DNA from 2 places in the Pseudoalteromonas sp. Of7M-16 genome. Region 1 is predicted to be linked to the other one. Evidence: riboswitches for the same ligand, from Rfam matches in the RefSeq annotation. Region 1 holds a riboswitch; the other holds the start of a gene.
The links. A riboswitch is a leader RNA that binds a small molecule or an ion and turns the genes downstream of it on or off. The one in region 1 is predicted to bind cyclic di-GMP.
Positions count from the first base shown of each region.

Region 2: another riboswitch for cyclic di-GMP. It lies ahead of MHN81_RS06015 (cellulose binding domain-containing protein); the one in region 1 lies ahead of MHN81_RS21980 (DUF4955 domain-containing protein).

Region 1 is NZ_JAKRFY010000027.1:14,407-24,174, reverse strand. It holds gene MHN81_RS21980 (DUF4955 domain-containing protein) at 1-1,800, opposite strand, end outside; cyclic di-GMP riboswitch class I at 1,889-1,987, opposite strand; gene MHN81_RS21975 (ATP-binding protein) at 2,275-3,531, opposite strand; gene MHN81_RS21970 (response regulator transcription factor) at 3,560-4,252, opposite strand; gene MHN81_RS21965 (DUF3019 domain-containing protein) at 4,263-4,631, opposite strand; gene MHN81_RS21960 (MipA/OmpV family protein) at 4,640-5,503, opposite strand; gene MHN81_RS21955 (malate synthase G) at 5,696-7,876, opposite strand; gene MHN81_RS21950 (isocitrate lyase) at 8,108-9,712, shown strand.
Region 2 is NZ_JAKRFY010000004.1:183,009-192,776, reverse strand. It holds gene MHN81_RS06030 (DPP IV N-terminal domain-containing protein) at 288-2,591, shown strand; gene MHN81_RS06025 (hypothetical protein) at 3,254-3,742, opposite strand; gene MHN81_RS06020 (nucleoside hydrolase) at 4,112-4,984, opposite strand; cyclic di-GMP riboswitch class I at 5,461-5,543, shown strand; gene MHN81_RS06015 (cellulose binding domain-containing protein) at 5,775-7,571, shown strand; gene MHN81_RS06010 (DUF1592 domain-containing protein) at 7,584-9,768, shown strand, end outside.

The sequences.
Region 1 (9,768 bases):
AACCTTGCCGTCTTGGCCGTGACCAGACAGGTCACACACGCTACCTTGAAGTGACCATGCACCAATTAGGCCTTCACTGATTACTTTTTTCGCACAGCGACGTTGTTGCAACTGGCTTGCATACAAGCTCTCAATATCTGTTTGCTGTTGCACATAGGCCTGTGGCATGTCAGCAAGACTTACGTCATACCTTTGCTGGCTTTCAAAACCATTAAATCCAGCACCTTTTAAGCCGATCACATAGGGCATAATTACCCGACCGTATTTGCTGTCATGGCGCATAAATGCCCATTTATCAATCGCTTCATTTTGTGCTGTATTGGTCACATTCCAAAATACTAAATGCTTGAGGTGGTTAGGCTGTGCGCCGACTGAACCGCCCATATACCCATAATTCCAGCCGCCTTTGCTGTTTTCTATCAAATTGCTGTACGGCATATTTGCATGCAAGTTATGAAATCGTTTTGATGAATGGGAAGAACCTGAAATCACATTGCCAGCCGCTTTGTGTGAAAAACCAGCGGCATGCCAATGCTCAGCTTGATCATCAATATTTTGTGCTAGCACATGCGTTGAGGCATTGATATCTAAACTGATGTGGCCCGGGTTACCGGTAAATGCGACGTCTTTTATGGTCATCGCAGCACTATTTACTACAGATACACCTTGGTTCAAGTCGATGAACTCAACGTTTCTTAACCATGCATTGGCGACTCTTGAGAAGCGGATAGCACTCCAGCCACCGTCATGTACGCCGCTTTTATGGTGTTTGAACGCTTCTTGCCAATTACCTTGAATTGTTAGGTTTTCAACACCAATATTTTGTAATAGTGGCGCTTTTTTCAATCCCCAGTAGCCATCGCTGGTAACATCATGGTGGATCACCGCCGCAAACGTGACCACATCACCTTCTAAGGCTGTTATTTGATGATACTCTTGTGAGCGAAGACCTTTTTTGATCATGCCCCAGTTGCCGTCTAGCTTGTAAGGGGAGAGTGCTTTTGCAATTGTTTCAGGACGAGGATCGAATCGAGACAGCTGAATCCACTGGCCAACCTTAAGTAAAGATGCATCACGAACCTGCACAGAGCGTGTAGACTGTCTCGGGTGACTAGAAATAACATCGGTAATAAAACGCTCACCACTGGGTGATGTCACTGCTTCACGTACACCTTTTACTTTAGGATCACGATTTGAATAGTTGTAACCAATTTCGAGTAAGTATGGACTTGTCCACATTTTGTTTGGATATATCAAATCTAAATGCTGGTCCATTTTTAAAATACTTTGCTTGCTCTCACCACGTAATACCATATTTCCGCGAGATACTTTAATGGTTGCGCTTGCGCGACTTATTCGACCATTTGCAGTATCGGACTTATCGATACCATCTACGTCGGACAGAGTGTTGAGGTCGTAAGTCCCATTGGGGAAATAAATGACGGCACCTATACCGCCTTGATCAATATGCTGCTCAGCGGCGGCAATTGCATCACGAACAGCTTGCTTATCTGAACGACCAGGCGCGATATCGGCACCAAAACCTGTGACGTCAAAAACACGGTAGCCCAGTTCATTCACTTGGGGAATTGACTGATTCGAAAATTGATATCCAGCGTAAGAGAAATTAGCAATGATCTGATCATCTGCCACTTGACTGTGTGGATCTCTTAGATCTGACTGAGTTGATCTCGAGTCTAAATAGCTATGCCAGAAATCGTTTGCATAACTTTGAAATGGTAGCCAGCTTGTTGCAGCACATAGTGCTAACAATAGGGGCTTATTGGAAAAGTGTTTCATCTCTAACCTCAAATAACTACAGTGTGTAGTGGTATTGAGTAGATCTGGCAGTCACATCCCTAATGAATATTCATAGTATTCCTAACTATGAAGCAACCCCGCTATCATGTGCTCTGCTTATAGAAACAGTGCCTTTAGACCGGAAGCTTTGCGTCCTAGACTTTCATCTAGTTTGCCAGTAACTACAGTTTGTATAAAATTCAGGAGGAATTTATAGGAAGGTTCCAAATAGGTCAAATACAAATTAGAGCTAAAATCCTAATCTGTTGTTCAATCAGGAATTATAATTTATTAAAGTTTTACTACAGATAAAATATTCCCACTTAAAGGTACTATTCTTCAACAATATACAACCCTATTTTCTTATACTAACCGACATACACAGGAAAAAAGGTGCAAAAAATCAGCTTATTCAGACAATTTATTGAGATAGAAAGGCTGGTTTTTTATCAATTGCACTTATGTTTATGTGCTTCATTCACTCACAAAGCGCAGCGTAAACCTTGCGCCGCCTAAATCTGGACAGTCGTCCACCTCAACAGTGCCATGGTAACGAGAGATGATTTTGGCGCTAAAGGCTAGCCCGATCCCAAAGCCTGGGCACTGTTGCCTATCCAGTCTGACAAAAGGCTTAAATACAGTCGCTCTTTTTTCTGCATCAATCCCCTGACCATCATCACTTATACTGACTGCTATGTCGTTATTTTCATAAAAGACTTTAACTGCACACTTGCTACGCCCATATTTAATAGCATTATCAATGATGTTTGACACAGCCATATTCAAATATCGTAAATCGGCATTGATACACACACTCTCTGATGGCAGGGTAAATTCAACAGATCCATGATAGGTATTGGAGATTAAGCTCGATAGCATCTGAGCCAAGTCCATTTTATTGGGTTTTGCGTCATCTAAACTATGCTGCAATCTCGCAAAATCTAGCATATGTATGAGTAATCCTTCCATATCATCTAGTTGCTGATTTACTCGAGACTCATACTTGGTTCGCAATTGCTCATCTTGAGCTTCAACGAGCGTATCCAGCCCCATCCGTACCCGCGCCAACGGGGTCCTCAACTCATGAGATAGGCCGCCTGCCAGCAACTTAATATCATCCATTAAGAGACTAATTTTACTGGCCATTTGATTAAACGATAACTCAATATCACGGATGTACCAAAGCGTACCAACCTGTAACCTGACATCAAGCTGACCGTCTCCAAGTTTGGTCGCAGCCGCACTCAATCGCATTAAACGTCTGACAAAGGGCGCTAAAAAAATAACGATAACGATGACCAAAAGGAGGTAAAAAGACAGTGTTAAGGAAAGGCGATAGTCTTCTTTTTCAATTTGTTTATCGTACTGGTAGATTAAAATGTCGTGCGTACTGGTCAATAGGTGTACCATCACGTGCTCTTGCGTTTCTAAATAAACAGGCTCTTGCCTTTTCAATTGCTCCTGTAAAAGAGCCGGTAGCGGATACTCGTCCATTGCACGCGTATACAATATGGCGTTACGTTGATTATTCTCATCTTTCATGAGGTTGGGGTCAAAATCAGATACCTCACCTAATGCCATTAACTTTAAAAGCGGCAAGGTAAGTGACAATTGCTCGCTCACCAAAGGCTCGCTAGTATCGTCTGATGAATATAATGTATCGAATATTTGCCCTAACAAGATACTTGCGATCAATAAAACACTCACGAGCGCAACAACAAACCGCCACATATTGTATTTGTTCCTTTAATTTATCGGCTTACCAAGTGTCTTTCGCCAACTGATACCCTTTACCCCACACTGTCGCTATTTTGTATGGTGCTTGTGTATCACCCAACTTTTTGCGAAGTCGAGATACTCGTAAGTCGATAGTACGGTCAAACCCGTCGTATTCGAAGCCGCGCAACTCCTGCACCAGATCCTGTCGTGTCACAACACTTCCAGCGCGACTCGCCAGTACCCAAAGCACATCAAATTCATTGCTTGAGACTTGGATATTGTTGCCATTAAGTGTTACTTGGCGATTGTCAGAGTCGACTTCGAGTGCACCGAGCACCAATCGCTCACTCACCGTAGCTTGCGTAGCAGCCGAGCGCCGTAGGAGGGTTCTCATTCTCGCCTCAAGCAACCGACCTCTTACTGGCTTGGTTAAATAGTCATCGGCTCCCATCTCTAGACCCAATATTTCGTCAACTTCCTCATCTCTGGCAGTTAACATCAATATAGGTGTTTGCATCGACTGTCGAAGTGCTTTGCACACATCTAAACCATCCATACTAGGTAACATGCCATCCAAAATAACCAAGTCAGGCTGTGTTTTTTTTACACCTTCAAGGCCAGCTAACCCGTCATGATATACGGATACCTGATACTGCTTTGCTTCGAGATAATCGGCTATCCACTGTGCCAATTCCACATCATCCTCAACCAACGCAATCTTGCACTCATTCATCCTAAATTCCTTAAAACATTCGCCAACGAACGGCTTTGCTTTTGCGTTTTTTATAGATCCAAGCATATTTAACTTTGTCGCTAAATATCACTTTGTCACTGCTATTTTTCAAACTCATCACGACATCATCAGTCATGACCAATTCGCTTTTCCACTGTCCTCGATTGTTGCGCTGCCAGCAGTGCAGCCGTGTTTCATTGGCAAATAAACAAAAATTGCCTTCATCGCTTACCTGCCAATTGACCGAAACATCGATAAAGCATTCCTGGCCTTGTTCTAGTGCAACACATTGTTGTGGTTTAACGATAAAGTTGGGGTTATTGGACGCAGCAAAGGTTAACGTCGGGGCTAATAAAAATCCAAAAAGATACTTGTTCACATCGCCCCCTAAAATACGTAACTCAGAGTGATGTTAACATTGCGACCTAACTTACTACGGTTAGATACATACTTTAGTGCATCAATAGAGTAGGGGCTTTTATCTATACTACTTGCGTAATCTGTAAACCCGATAGAACCATCAACCACCCAGCTTTCACTGATTGGTTTAGTAAAGCCGAGTTTAAGTAATGTATTCACACCACCTGATGCTTCATATGGTGCTACCCGAGAAGATTTATAAGGCACACCGTAATAGTAGTTCAACATATTACTGTTACGATATTGAAACCCGATAGAAGCGTAGTAGTTCCAATTTTTTACTTGCCAAGATCTGGCAACCCAAAGAGAAGCGTAAGCACCACCATCGTACTCACTGTTATCCGCTTTAGGCGCTAAAATGGTTTGTATTTGGTACTGACCAATTGCACCTGTAGCGCGTAAACCAACATACCCGGTCAAATCCCTGTCATCACTATAGCCTGCAAAATTTCCTTCTAAATATCCATAATAAGTCATGTGGGAATGCGCAGAAGAGAATATGAGATCAAATTCCCACTCATTGGTATTGTACAGGTTGTAACCCATAGCCCAGTCAGGTTCAAACTTACTATCACTACCAGGTACTTCAACAAACAGTCCATTTTCGAAGTAATAGTTGCCATTAATATTTATCAGTGGACGAGTCGCGATGTTTGAAAGTAGCCCACCACCGTATGACGCGCCAATACCTAACGACAAAAAGCCACCAGCTTCTCGTTTATTGGCAAACCCATCCCAAAAGCTAGGAGCTGTTTTTCCGTAAACGCTAGGCATCCAGCTCAAACTCACCAAAACAAGGCTAGCAGACAGCCATTTAAATTTAGAGTCCATAGCAGTTTCTTATCTTTATTATTTGCTAATTAATATATTGAAAAAATGATAAAAATATCGTGTCGGATTATACCAAAGTGTATCAAATTGTACCTAATTACAAATTACCAAAAATAGGGAATAGCAGACATGATTGGAAAGGGGGTTTACAAGTGAGCGCCAAGATTAAATCATAGCGCTCACTTTTAGCTGTTAATGTGACTGTAACTTTTGGAGCCTACGATAATAATGTAACAAGGGTTCTGTGTAGCCATTAGGCTGTTGCTTACCTTCAAAAACAAGTGCCAACGCAGCTTTATAAGCTAAACTATCCGCCTTTGGGTGGCCATGTTCACACATTGCAATATAGTGCGGATCACTGCTGTTTTGACTATCTACGACACTGGCCATTTTAGCAAATGTTGCCAATACCAACTCTTCGCTACACACCTTATGTTCTAGCCAGTTTGCAATATGCTGACTTGATATCCTCAATGTTGCTCTATCTTCCATTAAACCCACATGAGAAATATCTGGCACCTTTGAGCAACCTACACCTTGGTTTATCCAACGCACAACATAGCCCAAAATACCTTGAATATTATTGTCTAACTCAGCTTGAATATCTGACAGAGAAAGAGAAGAGGCATCATGCAACAAAGGAGGAGTCAATAAGTCTTCCAAACACGCATGTTGAGAACGCGAGATTTTGACTTGTTGAGCTAGAACATCAACCTCATGATAGTGGATAGCATGCAGCGTTGCAGCAGTGGGTGAGGGGACCCATGCAGTATTTGCTCCCGCTTCTAATTGTGCTGCTTTTAAGGCCATCATCTGCGCCATGTTATCTGGTTTTGGCCACATTCCTTTACCAATTTGTGCTTTACCTTTGAAGCCTGTTTCTAAACCGACTTCAACATTCTGGCGCTCATAGGCCGAGATCCACGGTTGAGATTTGATCACTTCTTTTGGCCTAACAGCTCCGGCAAGCATAGATGTATGGATCTCATCTCCGGTGCGATCTAAAAACCCTGTATTTATGAATACAACACGAGATCTGGCAGCTGCTATGCACGCTTTTAAGTTGACAGAAGTACGTCGCTCTTCATCCATGATCCCCATTTTAATCGTATTTTCTGGCAATCCCAATGCTCGCTCTACAGCGTTAAATAACTCGGTTGTAAAGGCAACTTCCTCGGGGCCATGCATTTTGGGTTTTACAATATTTATACTGGCAGATTTGCTATTCCGATACGGGCTATTACCTCTCAGGTCATGCATGGCGGCAACTGACGTTACCATGGCATCAAGTATTCCTTCAAAGATTTCTCGACCTTCAGAGTCAAGTACCGCAGGGGTTGTCATCAAATGACCCACATTGCGAACAAACATCATTGCTCTACCACTTAGAGTAAAAACCTCGCCATGGAGTGAGTTATAACTTCTGTCATTCGCTAGGCATCGTTCAACTGCCAGACCATTTTTTACAAACTCTTCAACTAAATTGCCTTTATTCAAACCGAGCCAGTTTCGATAAACCACGATTTTATCTTCAGCGTCCACAGCCGCTACAGAGTCTTCGCAATCCATAATCGTTGTTAAAGCTGACTCCAAGATCACGTCTTTGATCCCCGCTTTATCAACCTTTCCAATAGGATCCTCATGATCAATACAGATCTCAATATGAAGGCCGTGATGTTTTACTAAGACCGCAGCAGGATTTTGCAATTGCCCACAATATCCGATCAATTGTTCTGGATCTGCAAGCGTCACCTGACGGCTATCATTCAATGTCACAATTAAACGACTATCGACAATGCCATAGTGGGTGCTTTCAATATGTGAACCACCGTTCAGAGGCAATATTTTATCCAATAGTTGCCTTGCATACGCCATCACCTTAAACCCGCGTACAGGGTTGTATTCTTTACCTTTTTCAGCTCCTTCATCTTCACTTATCACATCCGTCCCATACAAGGCATCATAAAGGGAGCCCCAACGCGCATTGGCCGCATTGAGTGCAAACCGTGCGTTGTTCACCGGAACAACCAATTGTGGTGCAGCAGCCAGAGCGATTTCAGGCTCAGAATGTTCAGTCACAATGTTGAAATCTGATGGCTGTGGCAACAAATAACCAATAGATTCCAAAAATGTCCGATATTTTTTGGCATCCCAACTGACATTTTGCCGATGATAGTCATCAACCTTAGCTTGTAAGCTATTTCGCTTTTCGAGTAAGGCACGATTTATGGGTGAGAGTGTATCTACAATATTGGCCAAACCATCCCAAAACGATTCAGAGCTAAGGGGTAGACCATCGAGCAACTCTTGATTCACAAAATCAAAAAAGTCAGCATCAATAGTGAGCCCAGCGTTTGTCACAGTTGCATTCATAGCAGAGTTCCTAATGCGAATTAATTTTGAACGGGTTATTCAAAAATAAAGCAATTTGTACAAAAACAAACCCCTTTCGCCATTCATAATAAATATACTCACAATAACAACTATAAATTTAAAAAATTATAAAAGCCGTTCTAGTGTTTAATTAAGCCGCAGCAACTCTCACACATAACGCTTAGGCAAATCTTTTTATTTAGTGTACAACTCGTTCGAAGGATATTAATCATGAGCAATTACCAGTCTCAAATTGACCGCTTTACTACCTTATGCGCAACAAAAACACACAATTGGCAATCAATTAACCCTGAATATGCAAGCAGAATGCACTTACAAAATCGCTTTAAAACAGGGTTAGATATCGCGAAGTACACGGCGAAAATTATGCGTGAGGACATGGCTCGTTACGATGCAGATCCTACACAATACACTCAATCACTGGGGTGTTGGCATGGCTTTACGGCTCAACAAATGATGATGGCCATTAAAAGACACCAAAAAACAACCAAAGGCGCTTATGTATACTTAAGTGGTTGGATGGTAGCGGCACTGCGATCTGAGTTTGGCCCGTTACCAGACCAAAGCATGCACGAAAAAACAGCGGTTCCTAAGCTCATTGAAGAAATATATACCTTCTTAAAACAGGCTGATGCGAGGGAGTTGGATCATTTGTATAAAGCACTCGATACCGCGAAGTTAAATGGTCAAGATACGAGTCAACTTCAATTAGAAATCGATAACTTTGAAACTCATATAGTGCCTATCATCGCTGATATTGATGCAGGTTTTGGCAACGAAGAAGCCACTTACTTGCTCGCAAAACAAATGATAGAAGCCGGAGCTTGCGCCATTCAAATTGAAAACCAAGTATCAGATGCCAAACAATGCGGACACCAAGCAGGTAAAGTAACAGTACCTCATGAAGACTTCCTTGCAAAAATTAATGCTGTTCGATATGCATTTTTAGAACTAGGTATTGAAGACGGGATCATTGTAGCCCGCACAGACTCTCTCGGAGCTAGTTTGACACAAAAAATTCCGGTTTCTAAACAGCCCGGGGATATCGCTAGCCAATATACAGCATTTTTAGACACCCAGCCGATTGTCGACCTTGATCAGCTTACAGATGGGGAAATGGCCATCAAGCTAGAAGGCAAATTGCAAAAGCCAGTGCGCTTAGACAATGGACTTTATCAATTTAAAGAGGGAACTGAAAAAGATAGAGTAGTATTGGACTGCGTAACAAGTTTACAAGCAGGTGCAGATTTATTATGGATTGAAACAGAAAAACCCAATGTAGACCAAATTGCTGAATTGGTTAATCGCATCAGGGAGCAAGTACCTAATGCCAAGCTGGTTTATAATAATTCGCCTTCATTCAATTGGACATTAAAATTCAGGGAGCAGGCGTACGAAACACTCAAGGCACAGGGCAAAGATATTTCAGTCTACCCAGATCCAACAGTTGACCCTAAAGCGCTTATGGCACCAGAGCTTGATACCACCGAACTTGCACAAATCGCAGATGAAAAAGTAAAAAGCTTTCAACTTGATGGCGCAACACAAGCAGGTATCTTTCACCACCTGATCACCTTGCCAACCTATCACACTGTCGCATTGAGTACTGACATTTTAGCCGAAGGCTATTTTGGGGAGCTCGGTATGCTTGCATACGTACGAGATGTTCAAAGACAGGAAATCCGCCGTGAGCAAGCTTCAGTAAAACACCAAGATTTAGCAGGCTCCAACATTGGTGACACGCACAAAGAGTACTTTAGTGGGGACAATGCGCTGAAGGCAGGTGGTGAAGCTAATACCATGAATCAATTTTAGTACAGGAAATCCCAACTTGGGCCCGTTGGGCCCTTTTTGTGCTTATCATTGTATCT
Region 2 (9,768 bases), on a different contig from region 1:
TAATTCCTACATTTTGTTTAGAGAAATAGAATAACGTCGTCGCAGATAAACCGAGATTTGAATAGGTGCTGCTTTATGCGCCCTACTCAATATCCTGCATGCAAGTTCTTTTATCTCTTCACGTTAAAATTGAATATTGTATACAATAATCCATTGCGATATAGTTAGCTTGTACCACAAACGTCAATGTTCTTGCTGCCAATGGCTGCGTTGAGTCTTCTAAATATAAGAAATACTGAACACTTGGAGTGCAGATAAATTGATATAAAAAGTAAGGAGTATGGTCAATGTCACAAAGTAAATGTGTTGCTTTAATGACAGCTGTCAGCCTGTTAGCTGCATGTCAAAGCAACTTGAACTCTACCAACATAGAATCGAAAGAAAAGTTAAGTATACAAGACTCTGATTATCAAAGAGCGGAACAATTTTTGCCGCAAAACTTATTACCTTTGGTAAAAAATACTAAGCTAGTCCCCAATTGGATTGGAGAGGGAAATGCTTTTTGGTTTAAACAGCAAGATCATCAAGGATACAAATATATATATGTCGACCCGCTAAATAACCTACAAAAACCGTTATTCGATCATAAAAAACTAGCAAGTGCTTTGCTTCACTCCGGGGTTGAAAGTGCCGAGAAAGACCAACTTTCTTTGGAATCTTTGAATGTAGAACTGCCATTAATTAGCTTTACTATCCACGACAAACAATTTCAGTGTGATATCAAACTATATATCTGCTCACCAAATAAAAAAACCAGCTTAGCGAAAGAACCGGGAACATCTCCCGATGGCCAATGGAAACTGACCGTAGAACAATACAACCTTGTGTTGACAAGTCTGAAAACTGGATCAAAAACACAGCTGACGACTGATGGTACCGAAGGCTTTCCCTATGGGCTTATGCACCCAAACCCTGCACATGACCTTCGTGATAATAAGCCATATCAACCTAAACAAGTTTATGCCAATTGGTCCGAAGATAGCCAATATGTAATGACCTATCAGCTTGACCGCCGTAACACAGGTAAATATGCGCTCGTTCGCGCATCGCATCAACGTGGGAAGCGTCCAGAAACCACTGAGTTCTATTACCCATCAGCTGCCGAACAGCAGCTACCCTCCGCACATTTGATGCTGATCAATGCTGAGAACAAAACTGTTACGCGCTTAAAGTCGCCCCCTGTCATGCAAACTTACTATGGTGCAGCCCTATGGGGGTGGTGGCAAGAGGACGGAAAGTTTGTCTACCACAATCGATTTAGGGGAAACCGTCAATACTTTATGCGAGAAGTTAACCCTGAAACAGCCAAAGTGCGCGTACTGGTTGAAGAGCGCGATGATAAATACATCGACCCTTGGGTACAGCAATATAGGGCACTGCCAGAGCTAAATGCTTTTATTTGGAGCTCACAAAGAGATGGCTTTCAGCATCTATATCTTTACAACTCAGTAGATGGCAAACTGAAAAATGCGATTACTCAGGGGAATATGACGGTTCGCGTAATACGTGGTGTAGATACTAAAAAGCAGCAAGTATACTTTGAGGCGTCTGGCAGAGAAACAGATAGAGACCCTTACCTTCGTCATCTTTATAGGGTGGATCTAGATGGTCGCAACTTAACATTGCTGACCCCTGAAGTTGCCGAGCACGATACTCGACTATCGCCTGACTTTAAGTACTTTATAGATACCTACTCGACCGCCACACAAGCCCCTATTTCAATATTGCGTAGCACCCAAGATGGTACAATTATTCGAACATTACAAAAAGCCGATACTAGCGCGCTAATCGCGTTGGGATGGCAACCACCTAGACCATTTTCAGTCATTGCAGGTGATGGTAAAACGCCTCTATATGGTTTGATGTATTTACCTTCTAACTTTGACCCCAATAAAAAGTATCCGGTAATTGATGACATATATACTGGACCACACAACTTTTTTACACCTAAATCTTTTGTAACCTATCGCAGCCAAGCGAATGCACTTGCTGAACTCGGGTTTGTAGTCATAAAAATGGATGGCCGCGGTACTAACAAGCGTGGCCGAGCGTTCCACGAATACTCATTTAAAAACTTAAGTGGTGGCAGTGATGATCACGTTACTGCGATTAAACAGCTTGGCAAACGCTTTGACTTTCTGGATCTTAACCGAGTAGGCATTTTTGGTTTTAGTGCCGGTGGTTACGATACGGCGCATGCGATGTTTAAGTATCCTGACTTTTTTAAAGTCGGCGTATCAGCATCAGGTAATCATGACTTTAGAGTAGACAAGGCTGGTTGGAATGAAATGTGGATGGGCTACCCAGAAACACCTGAATGGGAAGCACAATCAAACTTAAATTGGGCAAAACATTTACAAGGCAAATTACTTATTGCCCATGGCGAGTTAGACACCAATGTGCACCCTGCAGCCACTTTGCAACTGGCTGACGCACTCATGAAAGCCAACAAGGACTTTGACCTGATGATTTATCCTAATATGGGGCACGTACTTGATAAAAACCCATACTTTGTAAGGCAGCGTTGGGATTATTTTGTGCGTCATTTATTAGCAGTAGAGCCGCCCAAATCCTATGTGATCAGTAAATAGCTTTTACAGAGTTTAATTAAACGAATCACACAGAACATTTTAGCCAAATATAAAAGCCTCAGTGTTTCACCGGGGCATTTAAGTTAGTTAGAAGGTGTTAAAGCCTTCTAAATTAAGAAGTGTTCTGTATCTTACTTATTAGGCAACGCTACCTTTCGTAGTATCTGCCAGTAACTCCGTGAACTAAACTGGAGAGCTCTAATATAAAGTTTGTACTTAATGAGGAGGATAAGACAACCATCTACCTCTTTCTAGCTCATCCGCTCCGTACATTTGGACAATTTTAGGACACTGCAAGTTTCGCCTTTTCATACTGTCAATAAATTATAATGCCTTTTACCACCCTTGAAATAGCTATAGAAATAGTCACCAAAATCACCTATGTCACATATTACGATTTCAGGGTTTTCTTCCAAGAATTTAGGCTTTAAGATAGTGAAGCTCTTTATCATTATTTGAATTACCTATATTTGTTACAACGGCTGCTATACGGTAAAAAATCAAAATGACGACAAATGTTTCCAGCTACATTAAACCTCAATGAATATAGCAACTTGCTAAGGTGTGAGGCACGAAATACCAAAGCTTCTTCATGCCACCTTAACCATTAGACTCTCGCATATTAGAAATACCACGCGTGCCTAATTACTCTGAACAACCTGTTAATTTATATTTTCGAATACGACCGCAGCCTTAGGCGCATGATCGTCTTTCCAGTTGATAAGGTGATTGCTCAACAAATCCTTGGCAGAGACATTCTTATAAAAAATAACCAATTGTCCATCTGAGCAAAATTCAATTTCACCCGAATTATTTTCACAATGGTATGCAATGATTGCAAAAAGCTCTAAGTCACCGTTTGTGATATAAGCTGATTTTTCATCACAAGATTGATGCCGACAAGCACTGACAATATATGCATTACTACCAAGAGCTTTTACTTGATCTGGGGCACCACTAAAACCAGCTTTAACCTGATCAGAGATTTTTTCATTTGCCCAGAAATACTGCTTACTTTTGCTGCCAAAAAATTCATTTATATGCAATTTGAAATTATCATCCCAAATCAACTGGCTGGCGTTTTTGAAACCTCTAATCTCGAATGTTTTTGCACTAATAGGTAGAGAAGAAACCACAAATAAAAACAACAAGATACGAATAACTTACCTTTATAATTTACCCTTTGGTGCGGAGCCGCCAAATTCATATTCAATCAGTAAATAGCGTTCACATATTTGAATTAAAAGAATCGCACAGAACGTTGTAGTCATAGATAAAAATCCTCAGTGTTTCACTGGGACTTTTAAAACTGACCAAGGAAAATAAAAGCATATTAGCATGAATTCTCGCATATCGCGGCTATATGTGGAGATTTTTTGTAGATTAAAATGTGAAGCAAAACGAAATTATCCAAGCAATAAATTTGTGACTTTCCAATTTTACCTCTTTTATATTTTAATAAGTATTTCGAACTTAGATTGGCAACCAAAACGGACCAATCCAAAGTCCGAAAAACAAATTTAATTGCCACAAATGATATCGAAGTAACGCTGATTAAATGTTTGGGGCTCCACGTTGATTGCTATGGTTTGTTTTGGTGCTGTAGCCCATTCATCAATTGGAAAAACCCTATCTGAACCTTTAAATAAAGTATGTCCTTTTGCTGGCCCTTCGGTTATGACTCGTATGTGCCCTTGCTTTGTTGTAAAAATTTCAGGTGCGACCAAATACATGATTGCTGAAGAGTCATGTACATAAAATCCATCTAAACCAAGGTCATCATTGTAAAACTTTGCATAAAAACGTGTAATGTCATAAATAAACTGACCGTACTTTTCGCTGCTCGTCCTTACTTTCTCTAAATACGCATTTGACATCTGGGTTTGCTGCGTCACATCTAACCCAACAATGGTGACTGGCCAGTCTGCATTGATAACAATATCTGCGGCAAGAGGATCTCCGTACACATTCGCTTCGGCAAACGGTGTCAGATTACCCGTATGACCGTTATGTCCAAAAGCCCCACCCATAATGATGACTTCTTTCACTAACTTGCCGATTTCAGGAGCTTTTTCAATTGCTAGGGCTAAATTTGTAAGTCTACCTACCGCAACTAAGGTGATTTCTCCCGGTTGCTTTTTTATTGTTTCAACAATGAAATCATGTGCAATGAGTGGTGATAGAGGTGTATTTATTTGATCAGGTAATTCAATATTACCTAAGCCATTATCACCATGTACAAGGGTTGCAGGCTCTGTTTTCACTTGATCTAGCGGTACGTTTACCCCTTTAGCGACCTCAGCATGCATACCAAACTCTTGTTTTAAATAAAGCGCATTACGCGTTGTGTTTTCTATACTTGCATTGCCAAAAGTGGTCGTAATTCCAACCATTTAAATATCCTGACAAGCATGCGCTAGAAGTAGCGCCATCGCGTCGTCAATACCAGGATCTGTATCAAATATTATTTTTTTCACTTAACTTCCCACGCAATTGGAACGATATAAAAATCATAACACGAGATACAAGGTCACTTCACCAACATTAAAACAGCTTTAAACCAAGAAAGAATCGCCATATGCGCCTATGCCAGCTTTATCACCCCTTTAATGAAAAAGGTTTGTTTTCTTATGTAGTCGCTGAATGTGACTAATGACGCTGTGAACTAGCATGGATTGCCCCCTTAACTCAAATTGTGCATCCACATTGTCACTTTAAAGCAAGTCATTAATTTATATAAATTAATCAGAACAATCCTGAGCATTTTGTATGACTTTACAAAGCATTATGAAGCGAAATGTGCAAATACTGTGAAAGTTGCAGTTGGGGCTTTGCGGTTATTGCGCTTTTAAGCTAACTTGCTTTAACAGGCTTAAAATAGCAAACCTTTTGAAAGAAAGGGACGCAAAGCTTCCGGTCTAAGGTGAAAACTAAGATAGCGGGGTTGCTGAATGCCAACGCTTATATTGCTGACAATGTGCATACTTCTGGTTTGTATGCGCGTTGCGTAGCCGATCGGTATTCACGCCTATGGCATATCATGTCATATCCCCAACCCTTGGTTTTTCATTATACCTGAGTATTGCGCTAGCTATTGCCGCCTGTGAGATCTGGTCGTTCGCTTATTCAGCGATGAGCAGCAAGGAAATAACATGTCAAATGGCAATGTTTCGGGGAATTTTCATGAGACAACATAGATACAATAGCAAGCAGCACCGATTTTTAAAAATCGGTCTCTGCCTAATGGCTTTGGGACATCCCATACACGGCTTGGCTGCGCAATGCGAGTTCAAGGTTAAAAATGAGTGGCAAAGTGGCTATACCGCAGAAGTTACCGTGTATAACAACACTGAGTCCGCCATCAATGGCTGGGAAGTGGGGTTAGAATTTATTCACGGTGAGTCAATCAATAATGCTTGGCGAGCCCAACTGAGCGGTAACAGTCCATATCAATTTAAAAACCTGAGCTGGAACAACACTATCAATCCGAGTTCGTCCAAATCGTTTGGCTTTAACGTCAAAAAAAGTGACGGACAGGACGCTACTACACCAAGGTTATTTGGTATTTGTGAGGGAAGCTCACAAAATGACAACGTGAAGGTTGTGGCGTCAGCGTCTGAAAATCAAGGCGCAGCCCCCGCAACAATCAACTTTACCAGCGAAGCGACAAATTTACCGTCAGACAATGTAAGTTATCGCTGGGATTTTGGTGATGGACACAGTTCAAATGACATAAACCCCCAGCATATCTTTGAGCAAGCTGGGGCTTACTCTGTTTTATTGACTATCAGTGATGGTACAAAAGACTATCCCGCTGCTCCGATTCAAGTCACGATTAGTGACGCTCAGCCAGAGTCAGCGCAATGTACTTTTGAAGTTGAACAAGAGTGGATCTCAGGCTTTCGTGGCAAAGTTACCATCACCAATACTGAAGCTGTTGCCATTTCAAACTGGAAAGTGCTCATGGCTTTTTCAGATAACACCAAGTTGACTGGGGTTTGGCATGGTCGCCACAGTGGAAATAACCCTTATGAAGTAATCAATGAAAATTACAATGGCACAATCAACCCTGGTCAAAGTTTAAATTTTGGTTTTAATGCGCAAAAGGCGCAAGAAAATGACACCCCAACCACACCTTCCCTCGGCGGTTTATGCTCGCTAGACGGCGATATTAATCACGCGCCATCAGCGATTGCATCGGCCTCTGTGGTAGCAGGTGACTACCCTTTATCGGTAAGCTTTGACAGCGGTGAATCCTCAGATTTAGACGGCGATCCCCTGACTTTTAGCTGGAACTTTGGCAACGGACAGACTTCAAGCGAGCCAAGCCCTGTCTATGTTTATGAAGAAGAAGGTGTATTTAATGTCACTTTAACAGTCAGTGACGGGGTAATTAGTACGGTAAGTGACCCAATCAGTATTCAAGTATCAGCGCCAGAGACACCACCCATAAGCAAACCATTTGTGTTAAACCCTCAAGGCTCTCGCCTTTACTTTGTCTCGACTAAAAAACAGCACCTAGTTGAAGCGCACACGTTTAATAATATCAGCGGCAGTATTACACCTGAAGGGGTAGCAAGATTAGCCATTGATCTGAACAGTGTTGATACCGGTAACGATACCCGTGATGGCAGAATGAAAGAATTTTTATTCGATACAGAGTCATTCCCAACCGCCGAAGCCCTACTCTCTATTGACTATGCTGCGTTAGTTGCACTCCCTGTTGGCAGCACTGAAAAACAATCTATCTCAGCCACGCTAAATCTTTCAGGCGTCATAAAAGAAGTTAACGCGAATGTCGTAATTCGACGCCTTGCGAATAATAAAATTTTGGTGCAAAGCCTAACCCCAATCGTACTAGACGCAACAGACTTTGGCTTGGAGTCAGGCATTGAAACGCTTAAAACTCTGGCGAATTTATCTGTGATCAGTTACGCCGTGCCGGTGAGCTTTAATCTCGTTTTTGAAGCGCAGCAATAGGAGGGAAAGAAGATGAAACGCAATAATTTAACACGCTTTTTTACCTTGACTGATATTTGGCCAAGCGCGCCCAAAATCGCCAAGTTCGCAGCTAGTGTGAGCCTGCTGACCTGTGCCTCTTTGGTTCACGCTGCACAGTGCTCTTTCACTATACCAGACAATTGGAACAGTGGTTTTAAAGCTGAGATAGTCATTGAAAATCAGTCAGATCAAAGCTTTAATGATTGGTCCATCGAGCTCACGTGGAATCAAGGCATTTCGCTGCAAAATAGCTGGAATGGCAATTTCGACTGCAATGACATGGGTTGTACCATTACGTCACAAAATCATACTATCCATGCCAATCAGTCATTTGGCTTGGGTTTTGTCGCCAACAAAAATGGCTTAACCGATAACATCTCCATGACTATAACCGGTGATATTTGCACAAGCTCAGCGCCCACAACGCCACCCGATGAAGTGACAGAAACAGGTTTGTGGCAACTCGATAGCACAGCCTCTTCACTGAGTTATGTGTCCGTAAAAAAAGATCACGTTGCGGAGCTCAATCAGTTTATTACGCAAAATGATGACTCTCCGGCCCTGTCTGGCAGTATCGACGCAGATGGAAACGTTAAACTGGCAGTCGATCTAAATAGCATCTCGACTGGTGTAGATATCAGAAATAGTCGAATTTTAGATCTATTGTTTGAAACGGATTTATTGCCCGTTGCATATTTTAGTGCTCAAATTGACACGGCGCTTTTAACTAACATGGAAATTGGTCATCCTGTCATTCAAAATATTACTGGTGACTTGAGCTTACATGGGGTTAATCATCAGCTAAGCCTTGATGTGTTGGTTGTCAAACTTGCTACTGGCAAGGTCAATGTCAGCACGCTTTCCCCTATTATCATCGACAGTAAAAGCTTTGATATGGATTACGGTATAGAAGCTTTACGTGTTGTCGCTAATCTCTCCGGCATTGGTGAATCTGTACCTGTCTACTTTAACCTCACTTATTTGTCTGCCGAGCAAGACAGCTTTGAGCCAGTTGTGATGGCAGATATACCTGTTGCGCCGACAGAGCTCAGCGCAAGCGTGCTGTCAATCGATGGTAAAGCGCAATTGAATTGGCGTGACAACAGCAATAACGAGACAGATTATCTGGTTCGTTTTAAAAGCCTTGATGGCCGCTGGCATACCGCTGCCGAGCTGGCATCAAACTCGAACTTTTTTGAGTCTGGTTTGCCCGAGTCGGGCGAGTTTGATTACAAAGTGATTGCACTCAACAACTCAGTACCTTCAGAGCCAAGTAATATTGAGCGTGTGGTTGTCACGCAAACTGATCCCGTTGCCCGAGGTATGCAACTTTATCAATCAGGGTGTGCAGGGTGTCACGGCTCAGAAGCTGGCGGCTTGGGCTCATTTCCAGCCCTTGATACTGAGCGAGATATACAAACCCTGATTGACACCATTGTCACCACCATGCCTTACGGCACACCAAGTGCGTGTGATGAGCAATGTGCAACAGATATCGCTGCGTATCTACAAACACTTTGGCCAGCACCTTTGACCTGTGATGTAGGAATTGCCCCCGTGGCATATGGGGCAAGACAGTTGAAGATATTAACGCAAACCGAGTACCAAAATACGGTCGAGGACTTACTAGGTGTAGACTTTACCGTGTCTGATGGTTTATCCCCTGACTCTCAAGTCGGCTTTTTCATCAACAATACCCATGCCAGTGTGCAACCATCTAACTACAGTAATTACTTGTTAGTGGCTGAAGAGCTATCAGAGTGGGTAGCTGAGAATAACTTTTCTCCCGCTTTAAGTTGTTCAACAATTGATGAAGACTGTGCTAACAGCCTGGTTAACGAGCTGGCTCCGCAAATATTCCGCCGTCCATTAACGCAAGAGGAGTCTCAAAATTACAAAATGATAGCCACTGGGTTTTTCCACGGTGGAGATGTTGAAGCGGGTATGAAGCTCGCCTTAGAAGGGCTACTCTCTTCACCCCAATTTATCTATCGTCATGAATTAGGAGAACCCAACCCAGATAACTCAGAGCTAGATGCTGACGCATTCGAACTGACATCTTGGGAGATGGCCACATTCTTATCTTACACATTTACTGGCTCAACCCCTGATCAGCAACTTTGGCAGGCCGCGGAGCGTGACGAGCTGCGTGATGAAGCCAATATTATTGCCCATG